Regions from separate parts of the Nisaea sp. genome, predicted to be linked through region 2. Evidence: riboswitches for the same ligand, from Rfam matches in the RefSeq annotation. Region 2 holds a riboswitch; the other holds the start of a gene.
What was found. Region 2 has a riboswitch for S-adenosylmethionine ahead of metZ (O-succinylhomoserine sulfhydrylase). Riboswitches for the same ligand answer to the same signal wherever they lie in the genome.
Positions count from the first base shown of each region.

Region 1 (12,170 bases), on a different contig from region 2:
GTGAACATCGAGTACCAGTAGCAGTGAGTATCATCCACCGGTACATGCCACTGGGTGATGGTCATCTCGTTCGACATCGGAATGGTAATGGCACAGGGGAAGACCTGATTGGTCACCCGCACGTGGCGCTGACCGTTGCCGAGATCGCGTAGCGCAATGATCCGCAGCCCGTAATCAGTCTCTTCTACCTTCAGCTCCGGGTTATCGAACTCCCGCAATACCTTGGTCATCGGCATGTCGCTCTGGGCCGCCTTGTCCCGGAACTGCTTGCCGTAGCCGTCGGCCGGGTCCTCGTCCTGCAGGAAACGGTGCAAGAAGGACGCATGGGCCGGGTCGATACCGATTTCCAGCGCCTGCAGCCAGTTGCATTCCCACAGTCCCTTGAAGGCAAAGACATGGGTGTCGGGCGCGCGGAAACAGTCCAGCGCCGGGAAAGCAGGCGGCTCGCCCGGCCCCATATAGGTCCAGATGACGCCGTTCTTCTCGACCGCCGGATAGCTGGAGATCCTGATGCGCTCATGCATGCGCGAGCCGTCCGGTTCTGCCGGCTGCTCGGTGCATTGCCCGGTCTGGTCGAAATGCCAGCCATGGAAAGAGCAGCGGATGCCGCCGCCCTCAAGCCGCCCGTAGCAGAGATCGACCCCGCGATGCGGACAGAACCGGCTCATAAGGCCGAGCGTGTTGTCTTCCCGGCGGAACAGGACCAGATCCTCGCCCATCAGCCGAACAGGCGCGACCGGGCGCGGGCCGTCAAGTTCGACCGCGAGCGCCGCCGGCATCCAGTAATGCCGCAGCAATCGCCCCGCCGGCTGATCGGCACCGACGAGCGTGATCTCGTCGTTCTTTTCCTGGCTCATCATGGCAGGGATTCCTCCGCGTTGAAGCGCTTCGATCCGATATCTCGGTTCGATTTCCTAGTACTGGCGATCCGGGATCTGAATCCTGATCCCGTCCATTTCAGACGTAAGTTTGACCTGACAGGAAAGACGGCTGGTCGGGCGCACTTCGGCAGCTGCGTCCTCCAGCATCACCGTCTCTTCTTCCTCGGCTTCCGGCAGAAGACTGGAGACTGCATCGTCGAAATAGACATGGCAGGTCGCGCACATACAGCTTCCGCCACACTCCGCCTCGATCCCTTCAACGTCATTGAAAACAGCAGCCTGCATGACGGTTTCACCCGTCTCAGCTTCAACTGTTTCAACGGCCCCTTCCGGCCGCACGAAATGAACGGTGATCTTAGTGCCCACGACATGTCTCTCCTTGCCAGCTCCCATCAGATATCGATTGAGGCTGACATATAGATTTGACCGATTATCGAACATTCGGTCTATTATTGATCAAGTTCAAAAATACACCGCAAACCGAGGATACGGTCAAGACCCCCGGAGTTCCATGATCGCCGACAAGGATATCTCACTCACCTTCATGAAGGGCATGGAAGTGCTCGAAGCGTTCGAGCATGCCGCAACCCCTCTCACGATCCCCGAGCTTTCCCGGGCAACCGGCATCAATCGCTCGGTCACGCGCAGGCTGGTCCTGACATTGGTTCAGCTCGGCTATCTCCTGGAGGCGAACCGCGCCTACACACCGAGCCCGCGCGTGCTCCGGCTGGCCAGCGGCTATCTGAAGGAACGGCAATTCGGGCGCACCGTGCAACCGGTGATGGCCGCCTATTCGAAGCGCCTCGGCGATGCGATCTCTCTCGCGGTCAGGGACGGGACGGACGCAATCTATGTTGCCTATTCTCCCGGCGATCCGGCGCTGATCACGTCCGGCTTCAGCATCGGGTCGAGATTGCCGCTGACCGCGACCGCGATCGGTCGCGTGCTTCTGGCTTTCAGCGAGCCTGGAGAAATCGAACGCATCCTCGCCGAGCCGACCGCCGCCTATACTCCAGCAACCAAGACAGACCCGGACGCAGTTCTTGCCGACCTTGCAACGACCCGCGCACGCGGGTTCGCCCACGTCACAGGCGAATACGAGCCCGGCGTCGCTTCCATCGCAGTCCCTGTCATGGGATCGAACAATATCGCAAAAGCCGCTCTCGGCATCGTTGGGCCTGCGGCGCGGTTTGAGGAGATGGAGGTTTGTGCCGCGAAAGCCGCACTGCTCTCGGAATGTGCGGAGACGCTGGGGAGCTTCGTTTAGCGGCACTTACAAGAGCATGGGAATGCTGACGCGGCGAGCCGGAGACGAAGCCCCGGCCCGCCACCCTGAGCCGATCCCAAACGGCCGCAGGAAGATCAATCACACGTCCCGACGCGGGCTATTGCTGAAAAGAGCCCATCAAAACACGCAATTTTTAGATGCGTACTCCAAAATCGCGGCAAACCATACATCAGTACTCGGCTGCACCGCAAGGGTTTACCAAATGGCCGAGACAACAGGCATCGGCCAGCCTCGCCGGAACTCAAATTATTTGTCTGGAATCCTGATTCAGAACAAAATTTTAGTGGGATTATAGAACCTTAGGAAACACACCAACGGCAAAAATAGAAATTTTGCCCATCTGGAAACATCGAAAAAATCAACCCAAGATTAATATCAATTCGTAAATCCAAATCGATTAACGCTAGAAACCGGAAAGTAGATTGAATTGTTGCCTGCTTGAGAAAAGCGGCACCCGGGAAATCCGATAATCTTTGCCATTCATGTCCTTCAGGCTCAGGAGTCCGGAAATCCGAGCCAGGGCTCGAGAACTTCAAACGTTTCATCCATGGCAAATGCTCCCGCAAATGGTATGGAGACATGCCCATAGCGCAAAGATATCTGTTCTTCAGCAGCCTCTTCGCCATGTTTGGTGACCGCCGCTAAATACAGCGCTGCCGCAAGTCCACTCCGATCGGCGCCGGCCTTGCAATGGATCAGCACCGGCCTCTCTGCCCGCTCGAAAACCAACAGGAGCTCTGCGGCTTTTTCCTGCGACAATTCAAGAGACGCGGACATGTAGAAATCGACATGGTCGATACCGAGACGATCCGCCTCGGCAACTTCCGCCTCATACCAGCCCTTACCGGTATGCTCTCCACGCAGGTTTACAATCGTCTTGATGCCGTACGCCTGGTGGTATTTGGAAATATCCGCAGCGCTTGGCTGAGCGGACCGATAGAGCGTTCCGGGAATGACGGTGTGGAAATTGCCGGTCAACTGAAGCCCGCCTAGGTAAAGCCCGGCTCCGAGGAGAAGGCCGAAAAATCCCCCTCCGATAACCCGTAATGCTTTCCTGCATCGCTTTTGCGGCACAGCAGAATGCTCCAGTGAAATGTCCGGAAGCCAGAGCCTGAAAGGTCGAACCTCTCAGGTTTAGTAATCTTCACGCAATGTCGAAAGCCCGATCCCGGTCGCCTCGAACCCGCCATCGACCGCAAGATACTGACCGTTGATATAACTCGCCTTGTCGCTTGAGAGAAAGAAGATCGCTTCGGCCAATTCCGTCTCGAGGCCATAGCGGTTCATCGGGATGTTGGCGTGATAATCGGCCCGAATTTCCGGTGTATGGACTTTCAGCGCCATCGCCGTGTCCACCGGGCCGGGGCAAACCGCATTAACCCGGATACCTACACTACCGAGCTCGGCCGCCTGCTGCTTGGTCAGATGCAATACCCCTGCCTTGCTGGTGCCATAGGCAACGCGGAGCGTGCTTGCGCGAAAGCCGGAGATAGAGGCGATGTTCACAACCGCTCCGCCACCGTTTTTCAACATCACCGGCGCGACGGCGTTGGTGCAGAGAAACGGCCCGTTGAGATTGGTTGCCATGATCTCGGACCATTCCTCGAAGCTGGTCTCCAGTACCGGCTTGAAATTCGCAATCCCGGCATTGTTGACCAGCGCATCGATGCGCCCGAATGCGGCCTCGGTCTCCTCGACCGCCCGGCGTACCTGATCCGGATCCGAGACATCGGCAAAGATCGGCATTGCGCCATTGCGGTGACCGATATCTTCCATCGCCTGTGTCAGCGTCTCCCTGTCCCGGTCCAGCAGCGCCACGCGCCAGCCCTCGTCAAGAAACTTGAGTGCCGCCGCCAGGCCGATACCGCGCGCGGCCCCCGTAATGATGGCAACCTTTGAATCTGTCATTTCCTACCCCGCTTTTTTGATACTGACGCCTCTTGCTTCTGCGTCTTCAGACTTGCTCGTGTCGGACGTTAGAAGATTGCCGCCCGGACAAAAAGAGATGACTGGCGCGTGCTCATAATGATGGTGGGCGCCAGTCCGGCGGGTCAGGTCTCTTCCGACCCGCTTCCGATCAGCGCCATGTCGAACGGCGTGGTCTGGTAGATCTGGTTGATCCAGTTGGCGAACAGCAGATGTGCATGGCTGCGCCAATGGTTTTTTGGTGCCTGCTCCGGATCGTTGTCCGGGAAATAATCGTGTGGCAGCGCGGTATCGAGACCACGCTCCCGATCACGGAAATACTCGTCGCTGAGCGAGTCGGAATCATACTCGATGTGATTGAACATGAAGAGCGTGTGCCGCGCTTTGTCCTCAAGCAGACACGGGCCCTTCTCGGCGGAGTCCATCAGGGTCGTGATGCCAGAATCCTCCGGAATGTCGGCTGAGCGGATTTCGGTCCAGCGGGACACCGGTATGGAGAAATCATCCGAGAAGCCACGCAGGTACGGCGATGCCGGCGCCATGTTGCGATGCCGGTAGACGCCGAACGCCTTCTGCGGAAGCGCGTGTTTCGGAACCCCGTGAAAGTGATAGAGCGCAGCCTGCGCAGCCCAGCAGATCATGAAACTCGAATGCACATGGGTCCGCGTCCAATCGAAAATCCGGCACAGCTCGGGCCAATAGGACACGTCCTCATATTCCATCTTCTCGACGGGAGCCCCGGTGATCACAAGCCCGTCGAACTTCTCGTCCTGCACGTCCTCCCATGGCTGATAGAAGGAAATCATGTGCTCCGCGGAGGCGTTACGCGACACATGGTCCGTCATCTTGATCAGGGACAGCTCAACCTGCAGCGGTCCGGCACCGAGCAGACGGGCTATCTGGGTTTCCGTACGGATCTTGTCCGGCATCAGATTCAACAAGCCGATCTTGAGAGGCCGCACATCCTGACGGATGGCATCCGCCTCGCGCATGACCATAACGCCTTCGGCTTCGAGCGCAGCGAAAGCGGGAAGATCGTTCGGAATCATGATCGGCATTTAAACGTCCTCTGCTGTTCCGGCGCATCGAGCAGAGCAGACATTATGGCGAGACCCGATTAGTTGCCGGTTCGGCCACATCTTCCTTTAGAGGAGCGCCACCTTGCCCGGAGAGCAGGTTGGCGTTGAGCGTCGGCTCAACTCTTGATGCAGACTGATATTTAATCGAAGCGGGCGCGTTTGGCAATTCCGTCGCTGGATGCCCGTCTAATTCGCAATCCCGGGAAATCATCCTTCAAGCCGTCGGGGAGAGCCGCGTAGGACGGCGTAGAGCAATGACGAGGCCCAGCGTGGCAATTGCCAGGCCCGCCCATTGCAGGATGCTTGGAAATTCGCCAAGCACCGGTATGGCAATCAGGATTGCCATGGACGGCGCCATCGCCGGAAAGAAGGAGGCTCGGCCGGGGCCGAGATGATGAACGGCACGCGCGAAGGCAAAAAGGGCGACCACGGCAGACAGAATTCCCTGCACGACGACCTGTTCGACGATTGCCTCAAATGGCGTCGCCAGCAGACGCTCCGGCCCCCAAACCATGAGGTAGAGCGGCCCGAAGAGAAAACCGGACAGAACGGAGACGATGGCGGTCGAAGTCCAGGCACTGATCCGCCAGCGGCGTACCAGGATTGTAAAACCGGCGAACATCGTGCCCGCGGTCGCGAACAGGATATCGCCCTTCCACGCTTCTGACTGCCCCGAGAACAGGTCCGGTCCGGCAATCGTCGCCAGCCCGATGACAAGCAGCGCGAGGCCTGTCAGCTTGGCCGGTGTCAGTCGCTCGCCGAACAGGATCGCGGCGAAACAGACGCTGGTCAGCGTCATGCCGCCCGGCTGGATAACCGCCGCATGCGCCGCCGGGGCGAAATAAAACCCGCTGGCCCCGACGATCAGAAACAATGGCCCCGCAAGCGCAGCGAGCATCAACGGCTTGAACCAGCCGAGTTGCACCAATTCCCTCCGCCCCGGCTGGCGCAGCAATATCGGCAGCATCACCAAGGCTGCCGAGGCGTAACGGAGAAAAGCGATATCGACCGCTTCGAGGCCGAGCACGACACCATGCCGGGACACCACGAGGAAACCGCCCCAGATGACCGCCGCCATTAAGCCGAAAGCGATACCGACACGCGGAGATTCCGCGTCGACCGCAGATTTAACGATGGTCGTTGGCATGTTTTTTTCGGTCCTGGGGAAAAGCGCTGCGCGCAAATTTTGTAGAGATGAAATCGCCCGCCGACCAGCGCGGAAAGTGAAAGCCAACTATCCTTTATTGCTATCGATCGAGGCCACATCAATCCGTTTCGTCCGGACCTGATCGAGCAGCCGTTCCACATCCTCTTTATGGCAGAGATCAGTACCCGGTGTCAGAAGCGCGGCCGAGCCAGCCGCAATGGCGTATCTGAACGCCGCCTCTGGCTCATCGCCCGACACCAGCCGCCAGACCATCGCGGCAAGGAAGCTGTCCCCCGCGCCCACGGCACTGATGGCTTTGACCGGCACCGCATCCGCGCGCACCCGAAGATCGCGGGTTACCAGGAACGCGCCCTCCTCTCCGAGGGTCAGCAAGAGGATTTCCGCCCGGCCATCCCGGACCAGTCCGGTGGCAGCCTCTTCCCAGTCCGCGCGACACTCAAGCGGCGCACCGGTCAGATCGCGCAATTCCTGCAGATTGGGCTTGGCCATATGGATGCCATGGCGTAGTGCGGCACCCAGGGCCGGCCCCGAGCTGTCGACAACAAGCCGGACGTCTTGGTCGGAGAGTTTTTCGGCGAGCCGTGCATATAGATCGTCCGGTGCACCCGGCGGCAGGCTGCCGCTCGCGACGACATAGTGATGCGGCTCGGCATAGGTGGCGACGGTATCGATACAGGCCTGCCAATCCTTCCGGTCGAGTGCTTCTCCGGGGAGAACGAACCGGTATTGCGCACCGCTGCGCGCCTCCGTTACGGAAAAGCTCTCCCGCGTTTCGGCGGCAACGTCGATGGCGATGCTGTCGACACCCTGCTCTTGCAGTATATCGCGGAGCTGCTGCCCGAGTGCGCCCCCTGCCGTATAAATCGCGCGGCAGGCACCGCCGAGGCGTCCGATCACACGGGCGACATTGATGCCGCCGCCCCCGGAATCGCGGCTGGCATCCCGGCATCGGAGTTTATTGGTTGGAACCACATGGTCTGTCACAGCCGACACGTCGACTGCGGGATTCATGGTCAGAGTGAGTATACCGCCCGTCAAAAAAATGCCCCCGGCCCGATCAAGTACGAACTTTACTCCGGCAGCATAGCGCGAGTTCCGACATGGCGTTCGAATTCACTCGCCAGACGGGTTCAGCACGAAATCAAAGCGTGAGCGCCACGGGACTTCGCCATCTGTCCGTTCAAATGATGCCAAAAGGCTCTGCTTCACGCCGAAAACCGCATCGGACGACAGATACGGATCTCCCTCAACGAAAGTGTGCGTCACCAGCTTCTGATAACCGGGCGCCGTCACCAGAAAATGCATATGCGCGGGCCGGTAGGGATGTCGCCCCAAAGCATTGAGCATTTTCCCGACGGGACCGTCATCCGGGATTGGATAGGAGACAGGCTTTATACCGACGAAGCTGTAGGCACCGTCCTCACCGGCAATGAAAACGCCCCTGTTGTTCCATTTCGGTTGCTGCTCCGGCTGTTGCACATCGTAGAAACCGTCCGCGTTGTCCGACCAGACATCGAGCTTCGCGCCTGCAACCGGCCGCCCCTCAAGATCAAGGACGCGCCCCTCGAACAGGCATTGCTCCCCCTTGCCGTCGAGACAGATGCTCTCCCCCATCTGCCGCACCGGCGCACCATCCACATGGAACGGACCGAAGACCGTACTCTCCGTCGCCCTGGCCGGACGGCGGTTGTTGATCGCGTCGACCAGCATCGAGAAACCAAGTGTGTCGGACAGCAGGATAAATTCCTGCCGTTCACCGGAACAGAGCTGCCCCGTCCGGGTCAGGAAGTCGATGCCGAACTCCCATTCTTCCTGCGTGAGATCCACTTCCTTTGCGAAAGGGTGCAGATGCTTCACGAGAGAGCTCATCACCACTGCAAGCCTGGGACTGATATCCTCTCCCATGCGATCGTGCACCGCTTCGGCGGAAGCCTCTTCCGTAAAATATCGGGTCATTTTCCTTCCCTCCCGGATCCGGATGCCTTCTTGCGAAAGCCTGCAACCTCTCGATAGCCCGCAGCAACTTCCTCAAGCTCTTCCGCCGAAATCAGATCCTCGATCCTGTCGTCAGGACCGGTCACCCGTGCGGCGGCAATATCCAGCACTCTTTCGGGGCCCGAGCGGCGGTTGGTCAGAACCAGTTTCGAGGTTGCGGGGCACCGCAATTCCTCATAGGCAAGCAGACCGTCCGGGCCAGGTTGTTGGGCCACTATATCCGCGAGAGTACGCGCGTCGATGATCGCCTGGGAGGCGCCATTGGCGCCGATCGGATACATCGGATGCGCTGCATCGCCCAACAAGGTCACCCGCCCAACAGTCCAGAAATCGACCGGATCACGGTCAACCATCGGAAACTCGGTTATCTGTTCCGTCGCCTCCATGACTGCGGCGACATTCATGTCCGCCAGCGCAAACTCCTTGAACGCCTCGATGAATTCTCGTGTTCCCTGCCGGGTCCAGTCCGCATCCTGAACATGGCGTGGCTGGTCGCGGCGCAACTCCGCCACCCAATTGGTGAGGGCTTTCCCCTGCCGCCGGGCCTGCTCGCTGATCGGGTAGGTGACGAACTTAACGTTATGATCTCCGACGATCATCATCGTTCGGCCATCGCCGATCATGTCCGTGGCCACCGCCCCGCGCCACATCATCGTTCCCTCATAATGCAGCGGCCCTTCATCCGGGTGTATCTGCGCACGGATCGCCGAATGCAGACCATCCGCCCCGATCAGCAGATCGCATTCGGCGCTATCACCGTCGGCGAAACGCATTGTCACCACCGCCTCGTCCTGTACGAAGCCTGACACCTTCTTTCCGATGACCACGGCATTGCCGCCCAGGCGCTCTTTCACCGCATCCAGCAGCAGGAACTGCAGCTCACCCCGATGGATCGAATATTGTGGCGCGGCGAAACCCGCCTCCATGTTGCGCGGGTCTGACTGGATCAAATGGCCGTATCTGGTCCGGTATTCTATGCAGCGGGTTTGAATGGCGGTTGCGTCCAGCACGTCCGCCAGCCCCAATTCCCGCAAGATCGCCGAGGCGTGCGGCATGACATTGATGCCGACACCCAAGGGGCTTATGTCTTCCACCGCCTCGTAGACTTGGACGGAAAAGCCCCGCTCGTGCAAACAAAGGGCTGCGGTTAAACCACCAATCCCTGCTCCCGCAATGCCAATATGCATCACATCCTCCCCTCGCTATTTTCATTATTCAATTTCGGCCGATTGTTCGCCGGGATAGATTTCTTCGAGAGTCAGGCTCACCCCGGACAGGATCAAGCCACTCTCGTGACTATAAATTGCACTATCTCAATATTTCAGGCGCGCCATGAATGATGCCCCTCTCGACCGGCACCAATATGTCCTGGGCTCCCCGTCCGCTCATGTCGGCCTGCTGAATTGCGAGCGGATCGCCGAGCGCCGTCATATCCACAACTGGAGCGTCGCCCCGCATTATCACGAGGGACTATCGCAGCTCTTCGTGTTTGGCCGGGGATACGTCACGGGGCAGATCGATGACCGTCACGCCTCACTGCCCAGCCCCGCGCTCGTCTGGGCCCCGGCTTTGTGCCGCCACGGCTTCGATTACGAGCCGGAAATGCTGGGATGGGTGATTACGATACCGAGCACCGACGTCGCCCGGCTGACGGAAGGGCGGCCATGGCTGCGGGAAAAAACCCAGAAACCGCAGGTCTTGCTGGGGGATGAACGCGCGCCCCTCCTGGCCGAAATACAGCTTCTGGTGCGCAGGATAGAAGAGGAACACCAGCGCCATGGCATGGATCGCGGCCTGGCTCTGGAAGCCCTGTTCCAGTTGCTTTTACTCGCCCTCTACCGGGGACTTTCAGGCGCTCCGGACACCCAGCCCACCGGAGCCAGCCGGGGCAGCCGGCTGGTGCAGCGCTTTCAGGAGTTGCTGGATCAGCACATGCCCGCCGCCAGATCGGTCGCCGCATACGCCGCCATGACCTCCGTCACCCCGACGCATCTCTCCCGCACCGTGAAGGCCGTGACCGGATGCACCGCAGGTGAAATCATTCAGGATAGGATACTCTTGGAAGCCAAACGCCGGTTGGTCTTCAGCGATCATCCGGTCGCTGAAATTGCCTACGCACTGGATTTCTCCTCACCGTCGTACTTTTCCCGCTTCTTCACAGTACGTACCGGCGAGACACCAGCAGGTTTCCGCCGCCGTGCGCGCCATGCGCCCGGCGGATAACGAAACCGCATGATCCGGCGCGGGTCCTTATGTCCGAGAATGGCTTTCATGCACATAGTGTGAAGAGCGCTTCAGGAATTTTCTCTCGACGAAAACCCAGGACACATATGCCAGAACAAGCGTGATGAAAGCGGCTGCGATCAGGGTGCCGTACGGATACAGCTCAAACAGTCCGAAATACTTCAGAAGCTGCAATGTCGGAAAATGGAACAAGTATACCCCGTAGGATAAATCCCCGATCCTGCCGACCCCGACACTCAGCCAGCCGATTTGCGACAGGCCGATGACGAACAGTGGATACATAGCCATGTTCGCATAGTCGGCAATTCCCGGCGGCACATCGAGCAGCAGATAAACCGCGCTCACCAGAAACAGCGCATACCGAACTCCGGGCCGGAACTCCTTCGCGGCAAGAAAACTCCCCAACACGAAGTACGGAAGCTGCCCGGGAAACTGCCGCGCCAGAACCACCCCCATCGGATGATCGAAGCCATAAGTGAAATAGGTAAACCACAACACCCCGCCCGCGAACATCAGGCAGAACCCCGCGAATAGTCCGATCTTTCGATAGAGAAAGACGATAAGGGGAATCAGCAGGTAGAGCATGATCTCTATCTTGATCGTCCAGAGAGCCCCATTGACCGCACTTATAGTCCAGCCCTCGAAAACTCCGGGAATGGTTGGCTGCAAAAAATTCAGGAAGATCAAATTGAAAAACAGATACTTGTATGTAGACGATGACGTGAAAAACTCCCCGAAACCCAGGGACGTAATGGCAAGACCGATCAGCAAGCCATATCCAATCACAGCACTATATGCCGGATAAATCCGCCTTACTCTTTTTTCAAAAAAGTCATAAACGGACGCGCTGGAGAAATAGCTTTTCGTGACCAGATACCCGCTTATTGCGAAGAACCCTTTTATTGCAAAATTAAAATCAAAAATGTCAGGCCACATGAACGCGCCGGATATTTCCTGCGCATGACTGAAAAAAACGATGATGGCTAAGGTAAGTCTGATTTCGTCAAAGCAGTTTTTCTTCACTGACAAAATCTGCCTCACGCCTTAAGCGACATACAAACAATAAGGAAACCGAGCGGCGATCTCAGAGGCAAGCAATTTGGGTGCCTGCTCAAGGAGCCCGGTGAAGCCTCATTCAGTTATTGGAACTCCAGTCAGGCACAGCCACGCCTGACAAATACCCATATAATCAATCCGTTAGTTAGAGGATCACTCCCACTCAATCGTCCCCGGAGGCTTCGAGGTGATGTCGTAGGTCACCCGGTTGATGCCCTTGCACTCGTTGATGATGCGCGTGGAGACCCGACTGAGGAAGTCGTGGTCGAAATGGTAATAGTCCGCCGTCATGCCGTCGGTCGAGGTGACGGCGCGCAGGGCGCAGGCGAAGTCGTACGTCCGGCCGTCGCCCATGACGCCAACGGTGCGGACCGGCAGCAGCACGGCAAAAGCCTGCCAAATGGCGTCGTAGAGACCGGCATTGCGGATCTCTTCCAGATAGACCGCGTCGGCCTTACGCAGGATATCGAGCTTCTCGCGGGTGATGTCGCTGCCGGGGATACGAATCGCGAGGCCCGGGCCGGGGAACGGGT
Region 1 is NZ_JAXMNY010000001.1:383,259-395,428, reverse strand. Features, by position in the region: gene VOI22_RS01825 (Rieske 2Fe-2S domain-containing protein) at 1-860, opposite strand, end outside; gene VOI22_RS01820 (2Fe-2S iron-sulfur cluster-binding protein) at 915-1,247, opposite strand; gene VOI22_RS01815 (IclR family transcriptional regulator) at 1,393-2,148, shown strand; gene VOI22_RS01810 (tyrosine-protein phosphatase) at 2,665-3,243, opposite strand; gene VOI22_RS01805 (SDR family oxidoreductase) at 3,304-4,077, opposite strand; gene metA (homoserine O-acetyltransferase MetA) at 4,221-5,153, opposite strand; SAM-I-IV-variant riboswitch at 5,203-5,309, opposite strand; gene VOI22_RS01795 (DMT family transporter) at 5,389-6,321, opposite strand; gene VOI22_RS01790 (1-phosphofructokinase family hexose kinase) at 6,409-7,380, opposite strand; gene VOI22_RS01785 (intradiol ring-cleavage dioxygenase) at 7,456-8,298, opposite strand; gene VOI22_RS01780 (FAD-dependent monooxygenase) at 8,295-9,524, opposite strand; gene VOI22_RS01775 (helix-turn-helix domain-containing protein) at 9,670-10,560, shown strand; gene VOI22_RS01770 (acyltransferase) at 10,588-11,604, opposite strand; gene guaA (glutamine-hydrolyzing GMP synthase) at 11,791-12,170, opposite strand, start outside.
Region 1: it holds a riboswitch for S-adenosylmethionine, as region 2 does, so the genes downstream of both, metA (homoserine O-acetyltransferase MetA) here and metZ (O-succinylhomoserine sulfhydrylase) in region 2, are expected to answer to the same signal.

Region 2 (12,170 bases):
AGGACGGTGCGGTCTTCATCCTAGAGGTGAACCCGCGCGCCAGCCGGACCGTGCCGTTCGTCGCCAAGGCGACCGGTGTGCCGATTGCCAAGATCGCCAGCCGCATCATGGCCGGCGAGAAACTGGCCGACTTCCCGCTGCCGACGAAAATGCCGGACCATGTCGCGGTGAAGGAAGCCGTCTTCCCGTTCAACCGGTTCCCCGGCGTCGATGTCATTCTCGGCCCGGAAATGAAATCTACCGGCGAAGTCATGGGCATCGACAAAGATTTCGGCCGCGCCTTCGCCAAGAGCCAGATGGCCGCGAGCACGCATCTGCCGACGTCCGGCACGGTCTTCGTGTCCGTGCGCGACGAAGACAAGGCGGAGATCGTCAAACTCTCTATCGATCTCGCGGAAATGGGCTATCAGCTGCTGGCTACCGAAGGCACGGCGAATGTCCTGAAAGAGGCCGGCTTGCGTGTCGACCGAACCAAGAAAGTGCTCGAGGGCCGGCCGCATATCGTCGACAACATGCTCTCAGGACACGTTGATTTGGTCTTCAACACCACCGGCGGGGCCCAGGCGATCTCGGACAGTTTCAGCTTGCGTCAGACTGCGCTGACCCACAATATTCCATACTATACGACGGTCGAAGGTGCCCGAGCCGCAGTTCAGGCAATGAAAGCGATGCGGGCCGGTCGCCTTGAAGTGGCACCGTTGCAATCCTATCTAAGCGGATCGTTTTGACGGCCGGCGGTAGGACCGGGCGCCACCGGTGACTCTTCCTCGGAAGAGCGGGTCGCCTTTTTTGTAAGCTTTTTGAGTAAGTAACCGAGGTCGGTTTAATGGAAAAAGTCCCGATGACGGCGCAAGGTTTTGATCGCCTCAAGGCCGAGCTGAAGCAGCTTAAGACTGTGGAGCGCTACGAGATCATCAAGGCCATTTCGGAAGCACGCGAACACGGCGATCTTTCAGAGAATGCCGAGTATCATTCCGCACGCGAACGCCAGAGCTTCATCGAAGGCCGCATTCTCGAGCTTGAGGACGCGACCAGCCGCGCCGACGTTATCGACACCGCCAAACTCGGCGGCGAAACGGTAACCTTCGGGACCATTATCAAGGTCGCGGATGAGGATACGGACGAAGAGCAGACCTTCACCATTGTCGGCCCCTACGAGACCGACATTTCGAAGGGCTTTATCTCGACCTCCTCCCCGATCGCACGCGCTCTGATCGGAAAACGGGTCGGAGACAGTGCCGAGGTGGCGACGCCACGCGGCTCGAAAAGCTACGAAATCCTCAGCATTGCCGTGATGTAATTCCGGCGCCTTGCCGCGCACAGAATTGAAGAGAAGAGCCCGGTTCGCCGGGCTCTTCTTCGTTCAGGGTCCCGTTAGTGACCCGCCGGCACGGTGACCGAACCCGTATCGGCGATGGTGAACTTCCAATTCTCGGCCTGCGTACCCGCCAGATTGAGATTCCCGCTGAGGAAATAGAGCCGGTCGCGGTCCTTGCCCTTGGCCGTGCAGAACCGGTCCTGCAGGTAGAAGGGCGGTGTCGCCTGGTAGGATAGCCGGGCGCGGACCGATACGGGCGTGCCCGCAAGCTCGCCCAGCGGGACGGCATAGCTCAGCCTGTCCCCGCCACCGCTCTTGTAGTCCGGATCATCCCCGACACCGAGAGACCCGGCATCCTCGGCCATGTCCGCACCGGCGCCCAGTGCCGCCGCAATCTCCTTGCGCTGTTCGAGCGGAAGATAACCGGTCGGCAGCAGCCTGTTATCCTTCACCTCCGCACAGATCGACAGGAAAGATGTGGTCAGCTGGCCTTCCGGCTTTGCGTCGTGACCGCATTGCGGGTTACTGGAGCCCGGCTTCGGCGTACTGACCAGTTCCTGATAGATCTGCACCTGATCCTGCCGCGTGATGAGCTGGTGGTGCGGCTGGTGCAGGCGTTTTTCGGGCTCGATCCGGGCAGAACAATCGTCCTTCCACCACATCTCGCCCGGCAGGGGTGCGCCATCCGGATCAACGATGCGACCCGCACCGTCCGTATTGCCGGAGGACCAGATCACATTCCCCAGCCGGTCCATGACGTCAAAGGTCACGAATGCCCGGCGGAAGCCGACCCCCGACGGGAACTTGTGCCCGACATGATTGGTGATGGAGACATCCGCCTCAAGAAGCGCCTTGTCAGTGTCTATAGAGACTTTGGTGACCGCAAGATCGGCCGTCGCCTTCGCCGCCTGATCCAGCATCTTCTGCTCGGTATAGATCAACGGGTCCATGCCCTTCTTGCCCATCATCGGGTCCTGGGTCCTGATGCCGAGCACGTCCGGGAATTGCTGGGCCATGCTGGTGAGGAAGACGTTGAGCCCGACCAGCGTGTGCTCGGCAAAGCCCTCGCGCACCGGCAGATCGATTTCATCCGGGCCGCGATTGAATTCGGCCTGCGGGAAATTGGAGAATTCCTGGATGCTCGCGATCCGCGATTTCACCGGCTTCCCGTCCGCTGTCTTCGACGGCATGTGGCAGTCCTGGCAGCTCTTTGAGATAGAGCCCGCACCTTCAGGCAATGGGCCGTCCGGCGAGGTTCCGGTGCGATAGGCACTAAAGGCCCATTCCGGATAGGTCAGCTGCTCATAGACATGACCGACGGTCTTGCCCTCATGCATCACCGGCAGGTGGACCGTGTGACAGGTGCCGCAGGTCTCCGACATGGCGAGGGTTGTGTTATGCGCCGGCTTGTTGCCAAGGGAGTCCACCATCGGCGCTGTCTTCGGGTCCTCGAACGGCCCGAAGATCACCTCCGGACCACCGACCAAAAACGAGCCGGTGAAGGTTTTGGCAAACCCGTCAACGTCCGGATTGAGGAAGGCCTGCCGCTCGACCACGCATTTGTTCTCGGGTCGCTCCTTCACCTCGTCGGAGATGTTTTCGCCGAGCACCATGCGATGACAGGAGGTGCAGGAAATACCGTCCCGGGCCAAAGCCCCGTAATCGGCATATTCGACATGCTCGTTCCTGGCTTTTTCGGATGGCCACGGCGTCGCCTCGACCACTTCGCGGGTGAAGGCTCCGCAGCCAGCCGGGTCCTCACCCTTCGGCATGGTGGCGAACGGCTTGATCTTGCCGGTACTGACATCGATGCCGTACTGACGCTGCCCCAGAATGCCGTGACAGCCGAGGCAGGTGTTCTCGACCAGCTTGGCGTCGGCTTTATGGAAGGTCTGGGTCTCGCTCGCGAGCTGGGCGAAGAAGATCGGATCACGTCCGGCCAGCCCCATCGGGGATGTCCGCCAGGAGCCATAGGGAGAATGGTTCCACATCTTTCCGGCCGCGGCATCCGAGCCGTCGCCATAATCTGGCGACACAGGCTCCGTCATATCGAACTGCAAGCCCGTGCTGCCCGCATCGTGGCAGCCAAGACACTGGCTGGAGGTCAGATATTCGTCATGGATCGTCGGGCCGCCGGCGGCCACAAAGGTTTCGTCATAAGTCTCCGACGGCATCTTCGGGACAGTCGCATAGTCCGGTGCCGCCCCGGGCCCGTTCCACTGGAAGGCCTCTGTGAATGCGGGATTGTAGGCATAGAGAGGTTGTCCCAGCCGTCGGACCTGATCAGTCGGTAATGTGACGACCGGATGGTTCGAGGCCGTGTCCGGCGTCGGGTCCTCGTCCTGATTGAGGAACACCAGCGGATGCCCCGGCTCCCCCTCGATATTCTTCTGCGAGGAGAAGGTCATGTTGTCCCGGGCGGAGGCATGGCAGTTCATGCAGTATTGCGCGAACCCCATATTGACCATCAGGTTGGAGGACTGGTTCGCCGGATAGTCCGGAGCCCAGCCTTTCCAGCCAAACCAGCCCCAGAACCAGCCGTCATGACTTTTCTTGGAATCACGCACCATGATCGCGGCGCCGTGGATGTTCGGGATCAGCTTCTCCGGCTCCACCGCAGAACAGACCGATGCCGGGGAGGAGTACATCTCCTTCACCATGATCGCACCGTCCGGAACGGGCGCCTTGTCCGTGCCCGAATCCTCGTCCGCCGGGGTCCGGTTGTCCTTGATCCAATCGAACATTTCCGGCGAGTACCAGATCACCACCGGCGCATGCGTGCCGTGATAGGTCCCGATCCACTCACCGCCGGTCAGATGCGCCGTCTCTGGTCCGGTATCACGGACAAACTTGTCCCGCACCCAGCCGGACGTCTTGTCGCGATGGCAGAAATTCACGAAATATTCCTGCAGCTTCAATTCGTATTCCCGCAGCGGCAGCGCGGAAGGATCGCGGACGACGGAATCAAGTTTCCGGCACAGTTCAAGATCCGTCGGCAGGACCGGAGCACTCTGCTCTTCCGGGCAGGTCGCGGCAGCAAGACCTGTTCCAAGGCCCAAAAGCAGCGCTGCGGAGACAAAAACATTCTTCAACCGGCAGAACCCAGTCATCATTCTCTCCATGTCTGCATGCTCTGTGGCACGCTTAGAAAAACCTTCTAAGGTAGAGTAACATGTTTTCGTCTCTACCCATGGATAGAGCTGTTTCAAAACTGTTAAAACCCATCCCGTGACGGCCTGGCGCTTGACATGCCCTGCCGCCCTCGTCTATTGCAGAACCCAGCGCCGATTTGAGACTCAGATTGCGGGCGCTTTAAAAATGCGGCTAAAGAGGGATTTCGATCCGTCCGGCACCGCCGCGACGGATTTTTTTGTTTCAGGCTTGGTCCAGCCGATTGGACCCGCGGGATTTGAGGGCAGCTTGCATCCGCGTCACCAAGTGCTAAAGCGCCACGGGGAATGCTCCCGTGGGCCCAATCAGAGACCAAGGAGCAGACGACCATGTCCGACAAAACCAGCCCCGCCTTCACCGAAGCCGCCGACTGGAATCTGGAAACCCGCCTGGTGCGCGGCGGCACCAACCGGTCGGAGTTCGGAGAGACCTCAGAGGCCCTGTTCCTCACGTCTGGCTATGTCTATGACAGCCCGGAATCGGCCGAGGCTCGCTTCAACGGCGAGGAAGACGGTTTCGTTTATTCCCGATACGGCAACCCGACGGTCCAGATGTTCGAGGATCGGATGGCCCTGCTGGAAGACGCCGAGACCTGTTTCGCCACCGCCAGCGGCATGGCCGCAGTCTGGGCAGCCCTGATCTGCCAGCTCAAGACGGGAGATCACGTGGTCGCAGCCCGGGCCCTGTTCGGCTCCTGCCATCACATCGTGACCAAGATCTTCCCGAAGTTCGGGATTGAGGCGACGCTGATCGACGGCACCGACATCGCCCAGTGGCAAAGCGCGGTCAAACCGAACACCAAGGTTTTCTTCTTCGAGACCCCCTCCAACCCGACCCTGGAGATCATCGACATTCCGGCTGTTGTCGCCATCGCCAAGCAGGCCGGTGCACGCGTCGTCGTCGATAACGTCTTCTCGACCCCGATCCTGCAGCAGCCGATCCGCCTCGGCGCCGACATCTCAGTCTATTCCGGCACCAAGCATATCGACGGCCAGGGCCGGACCTTGGGCGGAGCCGTGCTCTGTTCGAAAGAGTTCCGCAAGGATTATCTTGAGCCTTTCATGCGCCATACCGGCGGCTGTCTCAGCCCGTTCAATGCCTGGGTCTTGCTGAAAGGCCTTGAGACTCTCGACCTCCGTGTGCGCCGCCAGTCCGAGAACGCGCAGGCCATCGCCGAATTCCTGGAAAGCCATGCCGCCATCTCGCGGGTCATCTATCCCGGACTCGCCTCCCACCCGCAGCACGCGCTGGCGGCGAAGCAGATGAGCGGCTTCGGCACTCTTGTCTCGTTCGACGTCAAGGGCGGCAAAGAGGCTGCCTTCAAGCTTCTGAACGGCCTCACGATCGTCGATATCTCGAACAATCTCGGCGATACAAAGAGCCTGATCACCCATCCCTACACGACCACACACCGGGCGATGGAAGAGGCCGACCGCCAGGCACTCGGCATCGGTCAAGGTCTGGTCCGGATTTCTGCGGGCATTGAAAGCAAGGGCGATCTGATTGCCGATTTCACAAAGGCACTCGGCAAGTTCTAACGCCCCGCAGTCTAACGAAAAGCTGGATTTTAAAAGGAATTGCCCTACTAATTATATAAAACGCGTAAAAAGCGATACAAATTAGGGGCACACAATGGCCCAATGGGGACGGCAACCTTTCAGTAAAACAGATTTTCTGTTCGCGAAACGGATTGATCTTGAGGATCTGCCCAAGGACTCACTGATCAGAACAGCCTATGCATTCTGGCGGGCTCTGGCTCCGGAGCCATCCCTGCCGGCCCGGAGCGACTTCGACGCGACGGACGTGCCCCGTAAGATCATGCCATGGGTCTTCCTGCATAAAGTGGTGCGCAACGAGAACGGCACCCTCGACTACCGCTGCAAGCTCATGGGAACAAGCGCCGTTGCGACGATCGGTTTCGACCCGACCGGCCACCTGAACACAGAATATTTTTCAACGCCGGAGCTCAGATACCTCAACGAAAGTCTCGACCTAACAGTGCATCAGGCGATACCGACCTTCTGGAAGGCCGGTATCCCGCATGCACGCTACGAGACTGTTGCCGTCTGGCGCGGCATTTTCCCGCTGGCGAGTGACCGGAAAACAGTGAATATGATCCTCGGTATCGGCGAGCCGCGCCGCCTGTCGGGCGATATGAAATAGCATCTCAAAAGTAGCTTTAGCTATAATTTGTACTATTATTGGATTAACGACCCACCGAGATTCGGAAAGCAATCAGGAAGGCACGTATGGGCCATCCCGACCAGTCTGCGATTAAAAGATCTGCATTTCTTTTCCTCAAGCGCATCACGCTGGACGAAGTACCCGAGGATTCGCTCACAAGGACCGCCTACCGGTTCTGGCGTGGACTGGCCGTAGAGCCGACCCTTCCTGCCCGCACCGATTTCAAACCCGAGAACCTTCCGCGGGATGTTCTTCCGTGGATATTCCTGATGGATGTAATAAGGGCGCCTGATGGCGCACTGGACTATTGCTACAGGTTGAACGGAACCAGCAATGTCTCTCTTGTCGGGCGCGATCCGACGCGCCAGCTTGCGTCCAAGGTATTCGAGAAAAGCGACCGCCGGTTCATGCTCGACAGCTTCGACAGAACCGTAGAGGAGAGAACCCCGACCTTCTGGGTTGGCGCCATTCCTCACGACAGGATCGATCAAATCAATATCTGGCGCGGCCTCTTCCCTCTGGCAAGTGACCGGGAAAATGTCGACCAGCTCCTCGGCATCGCCGTGCCCCGCCCCAATGAAATGCAAACATGATAACGGCCCAAAGCGCATTCCGGGTGCGGCAGATAAAGGTCACGGACGCTACTGCCATTGCCGACCTGATAAACCCGATTATCGCGGACGGCAGACTCACTGCCATGACCAAAACCATAACGGGGCCGGATCAGGAGAGCTTCATCCGGACCCTGCCAAACCGATCCGCCTATCTGGCAGCGATTGAAGATGCGACGGACACTTTTCTTGGCGTCCAGGATTGCCTGCCTGACCCCGATCGTCCCACGCAGTGCGACATCAGCACTTTCGTGGATCTGAAAGCGTCCCGCCGGGGTGTCGGCCGAAGCCTCTTCAATGAAATGCTGAAGCAGCTTAAGCGCCTGGGGTTCCGAACGATCCGTGCTGTAATCAGGGAAGAGAACGCGGGCGCCCAGTCCTTCTATCGCGCGCTCGGTTTTATCGAGACAGGAAACCAGAACGGCAAAGTGATTGCGTCTTACAGGCTCGACTGAGCCGCACTCTTGCAAGCCGTTAGCGGCCGCACTGCTTCAGATGGCGCTCCAGCATCGGACACAACGCCTCCGCTACGCTCACGGCATCGTTCAGCGGCTCATACAGAAACGGCTCAACATGCCCGTCGAACGGCCGTGTCAGTTTTCGAGCCCGCAGATTTTGATGGAAAGCGGCAATCCGGCCTGTCGGCACCAACAGATCGGCGACATAGACGCCTTTGCCCGATGAACAGGCTTCGGAGACCATGTTCACCGAGTCGGATGTAACCACAATGGCGTCAGCCGCGCCGATGAAACCGAGATAGGGGTTCTCCCCCTCCCCGTTCCAGAAGCAGGCGGCTGCCTCATTCTGCCCGAGAGCGGAAAGCGCCTGGACCAGCCGCTCCGGCGTCCGCCGGGAGGCCGTGATCATCAAGCCGCAGCCGCTGTCGATCAGCCGCACAAGGTTACCGACAAACCGGTCCACCAGCGCATCCTCGACCTTTTGCCGACGGGTGGCACCGCCGACCGCGACAAGCACGCGCGGCCCCGGCAACGGCTGGACCATATGGCTGAAGCGTTTCGCCTCGGCCCGCAGATCGAGGGTCGCGAGGCTGTTCAGGGAAGCCGTGGTCACGATCACATTATCGCCCCGCGCCGGATCGTGTTCCGGAACGATCAGCGCGTCGAACAACTCCGGATCGATTCGCGGATCCTGGATCTGCACAGCAAAGCTATGGCCGCCCGACCGCGCCTTGACCGAAAGCACAGCGCCCGCATTGCGCCGGCCGCATCCGATGACAAGATCCGGCCAGGGCGGCGTGAGCGGGTCGCCCCCAGCGCTCGACGGAATCATCCGCCAGCTCCCCAGCGCCGGAAAGGCGCGCAGCAGCGGGGAAGGGCGGATACGTTTCATCACGGGCTCAATGCCGAGTGCCCGTGCGAGAGCAATCGACTGCACCTCCATGCCCCGGGTTCCGTCGCTGACGACCCAGGCCGACACATCCACCGGCTGACTCATAGGATGCTCCATCACAATATTTACGCACGAATATGACAAGGAGATGTAATAATCTTGCGCGAACGATCCCACCTGCTTTATTCTGCACTGCAATATCCGGCAAGGGAAACCTTCCGCTGCCGGTCACTCAATCGAACCAGGAGTCATCCGCCATGCGGCGCGTCAAGCTTGACCGTATCGACCGACGCATCCTTCGCGACCTGCAGGACAATGGGCGCATGACCAACGTGGATCTTGCGAACCGGGCCGGTATTTCCGCGCCTCCATGCCTGCGGCGCGTGCGCGCGCTCGAAGAGGCCGGCTTCATTCGCGGCTATCATGCGGACGTCAATCCGGAGGCGCTCGGCTACAAGGTCACGATCTTCGCTTTCGTCGGCCTCAACAGCCAGGCCGAAGACGATCTGGTCGCCTTCGAGGAAATGGTCGAAGACTGGCCCGAGGTGCGCGAGTGCCACATGCTGTCCGGGGAGACCGATTTCCTGCTGAAAGTGGTCGCCAAGGACTGGGACACTTTCCAGAAATTCCTGACCACCCGCCTCACCCCGGCACCGAACGTCTCCCACGTGAAAACCGCCCTCTCCTTCCGCACCCGCAAGCAATTGCCGGGCGTGCCTGTAGAGGTCGAGGTTGAAGACGACGAGGATGACGACGCCGAGGAGTGAGTACAGCCGGCCTTATTCATCCGCTTCTTTCAGGATCGGCCCGTTTCACTTTCGCCCGCATGCAAGGGAACGTCCGGAATGCGCGTACTGCTACAAAGAGTGAGTGAAGCCGCCGTCAGGATCGACGGTGTCATTGTCGGTGAGATCGGCCCCGGTCTTCTGGCCCTGGTGTGCGCCGTCGAGGGCGACGGGCAGGCGGAAGCCGAACGGCTTGCTGTGAAGACCGCGAAACTCAGGATTTTCGAGGACGATGCCGGGAAGATGAACCGCTCCGTCGCCGATATCGGCGGCCGCGTGCTGGTCGTCTCGCAATTCACCCTCGCCGCCGATACCCGAAAGGGCAACCGGCCGAGCTTCATCGGCGCCGCCGCGCCGGATCTGGCGAACTCCCTCGTCGAACATTTCGGCTCATGTCTGAAATCAGCGGGCCTGCCGGTCGAAACCGGTCGGTTTGGGGCAGACATGAAGGTTTCCCTGATCAATGATGGGCCGGTCACGATCTGGCTGGACAGCAGCGCATGATAAACGCCCGAGCCATGGCCGGTCTTGCGGTCACACTTTTTCTCGCAGCGGCCTGCGCCGACCCGCCACCGCCGAGCGGCTCATTCCCGGCGAACCCTCTGCGTGACGATGCCTTGCCACTCACCCTGGTCGATACCGTGCCGACAGGTCAGCGCTGCATTGTGACCGGAGGCAAGAGCCCACCTCTGACCGTCACCACGCCGCGCCTCGTCCCGCTCTATGAATATGGAGACAATCCCGTCATCGACTGCTTCGGGGACGGACTTGTACGGCAGCGTAAAGCCATGCACGTCAACAAAAGCATGCGTCTGGCCGAGCGCATGACTCAGCCGGGAGCCATCGATCTCGCGTTCGCCCCCTATCCAAAGCGCGAAAAAAGCGCCGGGGCCGGAGACTTTCCGGCATGGGTCCGCATCCGGTTGCAGCGAAACAGGTTCGACACTGTCGCTGAACGAGACCAGTACTATGCGGAAGAAGCGCGGTGGATCGCCGCAGCCTGGGATGCCGTCGAAGATCGCCTGAAGCAGGAATGCCAGAGTCGCTTGACCCAGGCGCAGGGCCTTATCCTATTGGATACACAGTGCAAGAAGGCCTTCCGCGCATTGGCGGACCGGCGCGCGGCGGATCGCGCCACAGTCGAAGTAAACCGGCGACAATCCACCATCCGATAAGACCGGGTCTTGCCATGGTTGCTGCAGCGCGGCACTCTCGGCCTTCGTCGGCCCTGCGAGAGAACGATCGCAGAACGTACAGGAGAAACGCGAATGAAAATCGGCATCGCTAAAGAAAGGCGACCATACGAGGCGCGCGTCGCCGCATCGCCGGATACAGTTAAAAAATACGTCGCCATGGGCTTCGAGGTTGCCATCGAAACCGGCGCGGGTCTGAGCGCGGCCTTCACGGACGCGGCTCTTGAGGCTGCGGGTGCGAAGATCGTCAAGACCGCGAAGGACGCGCTCGGCAGCGCGGATGTCGTACTCAAGGTCCGCAAGCCCATCGGCTCCGGTGCCGAGGTTACCGGCGAAGCGGACGAGATCGCCCTGATGAAGAGCGGCGCGACCCTGATCTCGCTGATGGAGCCTTATAAGGAGCGGGCGCTGATCGATGCGCTCGCTGCCAAGAAGATCACGACATTCGCACTGGAAATGGTCCCCCGGATCACCCGGGCGCAGAGCATGGACGTGCTCTCCAGCCAGGCAAACCTCGCCGGCTACAAATCCGTGCTGGATGCCTGCAACGAGTTCGGCCGCGCCTTCCCGATGATGATGACCGCCGCCGGCACCGTACCGCCGGCCCGGGTTCTCGTCATGGGCGCCGGTGTTGCCGGCCTGCAGGCCATCGCCACCGCCAAGCGCCTTGGCGCCGTTGTCTCGGCGACTGACGTGCGCCCCGCCTCCAAGGAACAGGTCGAAAGCCTCGGCGGCACCTTCGTCGCGGTCGAGGACGAGGAGTTCAAGGAAGCGGAAACCGCCGGTGGTTACGCCAAGGAAATGAGCGACGCCTACAAGAAGAAACAGGCAGAGCTGATCGCGGAGACACTGAAGAAGCAGGATATCGTCATCTGCACGGCGCTGATCCCCGGGCGCCCGGCGCCGGTACTCATCACCGAGGAAATGGTGAAGACGATGAAGCCGGGCTCGGTGATCGTCGATCTCGCCGTCGAGCAGGGCGGCAACTGTCCGCTCTCCGAATACGGCAAAGTGGTGCGCAAGCACGGCGTCGCCATTGTCGGCCATGCCAACGTGCCGAGCCGGATCGCTGTCGATGCCAGCGCGCTTTATGCCAAGAACGTGCTGAACTTCCTGACGCCGCTCTATGACGCGGAAGCCAAGAGCCTGAAGATCGATCTTGAAGACGAGATCGTGAAGGGCTCACTGATCACCCAGGACGGCAAGGTCGTGCACCCGGCCGTTCAGGCGGTTGCGGCGGAAAAAACTGCAGCGAAACCTGCTGCGAAACCACGCGCGGCCCGCAAGCCGGCAGCGTCGAAAACAACCTCTAAACCAGCAGCGAAAACCGCCAAGGCGCCCGCCAAACCGAAAGCCGCGACGGCAACTTCGGCGACAGCGCCCGCGGCCGGTTCCGATAAAGAGGGGGATGCCTGATCATGGATGCCACCCAGATTGAACAGAAGGCGAAAGCCCTCGCCGAGCAGGCCGCGAGCCTGGCGGGCGAGATGGCGCAATTCGCGACGGATGCGGGCGGAGTCGCCAGCCAAGTAACAGAGGCCGCCCATTCCGGCCCCTA
Region 2 is NZ_JAXMNY010000002.1:368,744-380,913, forward strand. Features, by position in the region: gene carB (carbamoyl-phosphate synthase large subunit) at 1-728, shown strand, start outside; gene greA (transcription elongation factor GreA) at 827-1,300, shown strand; gene VOI22_RS11385 (cytochrome P460 family protein) at 1,375-4,431, opposite strand; SAM riboswitch at 4,590-4,667, shown strand; gene metZ (O-succinylhomoserine sulfhydrylase) at 4,819-6,027, shown strand; gene VOI22_RS11395 (PAS domain-containing protein) at 6,122-6,652, shown strand; gene VOI22_RS11400 (PAS domain-containing protein) at 6,739-7,266, shown strand; gene VOI22_RS11405 (GNAT family N-acetyltransferase) at 7,263-7,739, shown strand; gene VOI22_RS11410 (mitochondrial fission ELM1 family protein) at 7,759-8,739, opposite strand; gene VOI22_RS11415 (Lrp/AsnC family transcriptional regulator) at 8,892-9,401, shown strand; gene dtd (D-aminoacyl-tRNA deacylase) at 9,480-9,923, shown strand; gene VOI22_RS11425 (hypothetical protein) at 9,920-10,594, shown strand; gene VOI22_RS11430 (Re/Si-specific NAD(P)(+) transhydrogenase subunit alpha) at 10,688-12,028, shown strand; gene VOI22_RS11435 (NAD(P) transhydrogenase subunit alpha) at 12,031-12,170, shown strand, end outside.